DNA from 2 places in the Mesorhizobium sp. M1396 genome. Region 2 is predicted to be linked to the other one. Evidence: riboswitches for the same ligand, from Rfam matches in the RefSeq annotation. Region 2 holds a riboswitch; the other holds the start of a gene.

Region 1 (2,187 bases), on a different contig from region 2:
AAGAACGCATCCAACGCTGGCGGAGGATGATGGACAAACTTGAAGCGTATACGATCCACCATTGGTCAGCGGACTTCGTTCGGCAACTGGACAGCAGCCGGGTTACGGTCCCTGCGGATCACTTCCACTATGTTGGCTTGGGCTGGATCAGCGAGGCCCAAATGCCTTCGTATCGGACCGAGCCAGAATTGCACACCGCGCTGACGCGTGCACTGGATAAAAACTGGGTCCTGCCGATCGTATGATGCAGAATATGAAGCACGCGAGCTTTGCCTGCATTTGCGCATCCCTCAATGCCGAGCGCTTGGAGAGAGAGATACTTATACTGACCGCCTGAATGCGGCTTAAGCGGCTTATCGGGACCACAGTCGGGCTTTGCATCAGACCCTTGAGCCAGGCTCCGTCAGTGTGGTCTCTTGCCGCCGAGCGGAGTCATCACGATTGCCTAGTCACCCGTGATGACGACTGGCGTGCCAATTCCCCTCGGACCACGGTTTGGCGCTCACTCCGAGAAAACCGCTTCTACCACGCACGCACGGCTTGCGGCCGCATCGTTAAACATCGCCACCAATGCGATCTTCTGCATTCTAATGACGTTGTCACGCGCTTGAAGTCTTGTCCGAAATCCTTCATCGGCGACCTGCGAGGGATGTCGCAGCCCGACAGGGATCCATTAGTTGGACAATGGTGGCAGCGGAGCAGCGCCGCCAATGGGCGACTGAATATTTCACAATGTTAGACAAGCATAAAAGCGAAATCACATAACGACATAAACATTTCGTTATGCGTCATTGACAAAAGAGCGGACTGCTGTGATTGTCTGCGTGTCGTGGTTCTCGCGTGCGGCGCTGCCGCAGCGGAGCTAAGAGGGAAGCCGGTGCAATGCCGGCGCTGCCCCCGCAACTGTTAGCGGCGAGCCAACCCCACTCATGTCACTGAGGCGAATACCCTCAGGAAGACGGGTAGAGGCTATGACCCCGCGAGCCAGGAGACCTGCCACGGCGAATTACGTCCACGGGCGGGGTGTCTCGGTGGCCGCTGCGAGCCGGCGTTCGTGCCGGTCTGCTAGCGCCTTCCTTGTCATCGGCGCCCCAACCATCGGGGTATGACATGACTGACTCTCAGGAAATTCCTGTAGCAACGCTCGGCGTGCCGCGCTTCGGTCGTCGGCGAGAACTGAAATTCGCGCTTGAAAGCTACTGGTCCGGAACATCGTCCGCTGGCGACCTTCTCACGACGTCGAAGGCGCTCCGTGCCGCTAGCTGGGAAGAGCAGCGCGATCGCGGCGTGTCGAAAATCCCGTCGAACGACTTCTCGCTTTACGACCATGTGCTCGACACCGCAGCCATGGTCGGGGCCGTTCCATCCCGTTACGGCTGGAATAGCGGCGAGGTCCCACTTGACATCTACTTCGCAATGGCGCGCGGCAACCAGGGTCAGACGGAGGATTGTGGACACGCTGGTCACCAGGAGGAGGCTCATGGACCTGGTGTAACCGCGATGGAAATGACCAAGTGGTTTGACACCAACTACCACTACATTGTGCCGGAACTCGATGATGATCAGACGTTCGCACTCTCTTCATCGAAGCCGGTCGATTACTTCCTCGAGGCTAAAGCTCTCGGCATTCACACACGCCCAGTCATCCTTGGACCCATCACCTTCCTCAAGCTGGCGAAATCGCCTGCCGAGGGGTTCGGTCCCATCGCGCTCCTACCGCGGCTGCTGCCCGTTTACGAGCAAGTCCTGCAGAAGCTGAAGCTGTCGGGAGCCGACTGGGTGCAGATCGATGAGCCAGCGCTTGTCCTCGATCTGAACCCGAACGAACGAGCTGCGTTCGAATTCGCCTATGGCCAGCTGTCGAAAGCCGCGCCCGAGCTGAAGATCATGCTGGCTACGTATTTCGGGTCGCTGGGAGACAATCTCGAAACCGCGGTTTCTCTGCCCCTGGCCGGGCTGCATATTGATCTCGTGCGCGCTCCCGAGCAGCTGGAAACGGTGGGTCGGCTCGCTCCGAAGGATCTGGTGCTCTCGCTTGGCTTGATCGATGGCCGCAACGTCTGGCGTGGGAACCTGCCCGCCATTCTCGACCGCATCAAACCGATCGTCGCCGGCTGGCCCTTGGACCGCGTCGAGATCGCGCCTTCTTGCTCGATGCTGCATGTGCCGATTGATCTGCGCATGGAG
Region 2 (2,187 bases):
CTGCCGGCGAAGGCACTGCCGGTGATGGCCAGAACGGCGGCGGCGGCAAGAAGGATCTTGTTCATTTTAGTCTCCTGAATTTCTGGATTTCGCCAGGACAGCGGGCAGACCCGCCGTCAACTGGGAATTGGTTGTTAGCGGCCGAAGAGGTTACGGTCGCTGCCCTGAGCGGGCGTCTGGGCAACCGGTTCCGAGGTCTTGGTGGAAGCCGTGTACGACTTGTCGACCGCGGCAGCAGGCTGATTGGCGCCGTTCGAACCGTAGTGGTCGCTACCATTAGCGAAGGCGCTGCCGGAAATGGCCAGAACGGCGGCGGCAGTGAGAATGATCTTTTTCATTTTTTTGTACTCCAGTGTCTTCTTTTCCGTCCGTCCAGCGGCGTGTCTTGGAAAGGAAATCGCGTCGTTCGGACAGCCCCGATGTGGGAGGGCATCCTCACCTTTTCCAATCACGAAGTTGTTCCGTGTGGACCATGAATCCGCCACTTGAAATTGTGCCACGGGATTCCACACGCTACTTTTTATTCATGTTTTTCAATACCTTACGTAAAATCGCCCGCTGGATCACCAACTGTTTCCAAGGGCCGGCGTTCACACCGTCCTGCACGCACCGTCAACAGAAACGAACCGTTCGGTTCGATTTTAGAACCAGCTAATGGTCACTTTTCGAAACCGTTAACCTTTTTTGGTCGCCGGCAAGGGGCTGGCTTCGATGAGATTGCAGTTGGGAATGGCCGCCGCGGAGATAGGATTTCGGCTCCGCAATCGCCAACGGAACGTTTCGCATGCGTGTCGCGCCGCATGGATACGATGTCGTTTTCATGCCGATGACGCGCCCGCGATCGTGGTTAGATCGTACCATCTCAGGTGCCGCTTCGTGACGACGAGGCGGAGAATTGGGAAGCCGGTCAGAATCCGGCGCTGCCCCCGCAACGGTGGTGGAGTTCAAGTCGCAACGGGAGACCACTGGGCAGTTGCCTGGGAAGGTGTCGCGATGGTCCGTAAGGACAACTCCAGAGCCCGGAAACCAGCCCGAGATTTCTAGACTCGACTGATCGCGGTGGGCGGTCAAGAGGTGGATAGTGCATGTCCGGCGCATCGCCGGCCTGCGTCCGATCCTTCCTCCGTCACCACCAGTTCAGTCCTTAAGAAACGAGGACAGGACATGGATATTCGCAACGACATGCTGAGGCTCTTGAACAGCCGCCGGCAAGGCTTTTCGCTAGAGCAGCCCTTCTACACCGATCCAGACTTTTTCAAGCTCGACATGGAGCTGATCTGGTATCGTGATTGGCTGTTCATCGGCCACGATTGCGAGCTGCCGAAGCCAGGCAGCTACATCACAGTTCAGATCGGCGACTATCCGGTCGTTCTTGTCCGCGACCAACAAGGCAAGATCAACGCCTTCCACAATTCCTGCCGCCATCGCGGCAGCCGGGTCTGCAACACAGACAAGGGCACGGCGGCAAAGCTGGTCTGCCCCTATCACCAATGGACCTATGAGCTCGACGGCCGGCTGCTGTTTGCCCGCCAGATGGCCGACGGTTTCGACAAGAGTGAGTTCAGCCTGAAGCCGGTCGCCTGCGAGAGCGTCGGCGGCTACATCTTCATCTGCCTGGCCAGGGAGCCCGCCGATTTCGCGCCGATGCGGGCGATGATCGAACCTTATCTTTTGCCGCACCGGTTGCGCGAAGCAAAGATCGCCTTCGAGAGCACGATCATCGAGAAGGGCAACTGGAAGCTGGTCTGGGAAAACAATCGCGAGTGCTATCACTGCGTCGCCAATCATCCCGAGCTGTGCAAGACCTTCCCGGAAGCGCCTACCGTGACCGGCGTCAACGGCGCCGACAGCGACCCTGAAATGGTCGCGCATTGGGCCAAATGCGAGGCATCAGGCCTGCCGAGCAAGTTCCGCATCGATCCGGCCGGGCAGTACCGCGCCACCCGCGCGCCGCTGTTGCGCGATGCCGTCAGCTACACCATGACCGGCAAGCTGGCGGTGAAGAAGAACCTCTCCGACACTGTCTCCGCCGACAGGATCGGAACCTTGATGCACTATCACTATCCGACGACCTGGAACCACATCCTCATCGATCACGCGGTGACGTTCCGGGTGCTGCCGATCAGCGCCACGGAAACGGCGGTGACGACGAAGTGGCTGGTGCACAAGGACGCGGTCGAGGGGGTC

Evidence for each region. Region 2 has a riboswitch for cobalamin ahead of NKH02_RS13390 (aromatic ring-hydroxylating oxygenase subunit alpha). Riboswitches for the same ligand answer to the same signal wherever they lie in the genome.
Region 1: another riboswitch for cobalamin. It lies ahead of metE (5-methyltetrahydropteroyltriglutamate--homocysteine S-methyltransferase); the one in region 2 lies ahead of NKH02_RS13390 (aromatic ring-hydroxylating oxygenase subunit alpha).

The regions. Positions count from the first base shown of each region.
Region 1 is NZ_JAMYLA010000050.1:22,021-24,207, forward strand. It holds gene NKH02_RS26675 (alpha,alpha-trehalose-phosphate synthase (UDP-forming)) at 1-245, shown strand, start outside; cobalamin riboswitch at 814-1,015, shown strand; gene metE (5-methyltetrahydropteroyltriglutamate--homocysteine S-methyltransferase) at 1,111-2,187, shown strand, end outside.
Region 2 is NZ_JAMYLA010000017.1:14,588-16,774, reverse strand. It holds gene NKH02_RS13400 (DUF680 domain-containing protein) at 1-65, opposite strand, end outside; gene NKH02_RS13395 (DUF680 domain-containing protein) at 135-338, opposite strand; cobalamin riboswitch at 848-1,049, shown strand; gene NKH02_RS13390 (aromatic ring-hydroxylating oxygenase subunit alpha) at 1,165-2,187, shown strand, end outside.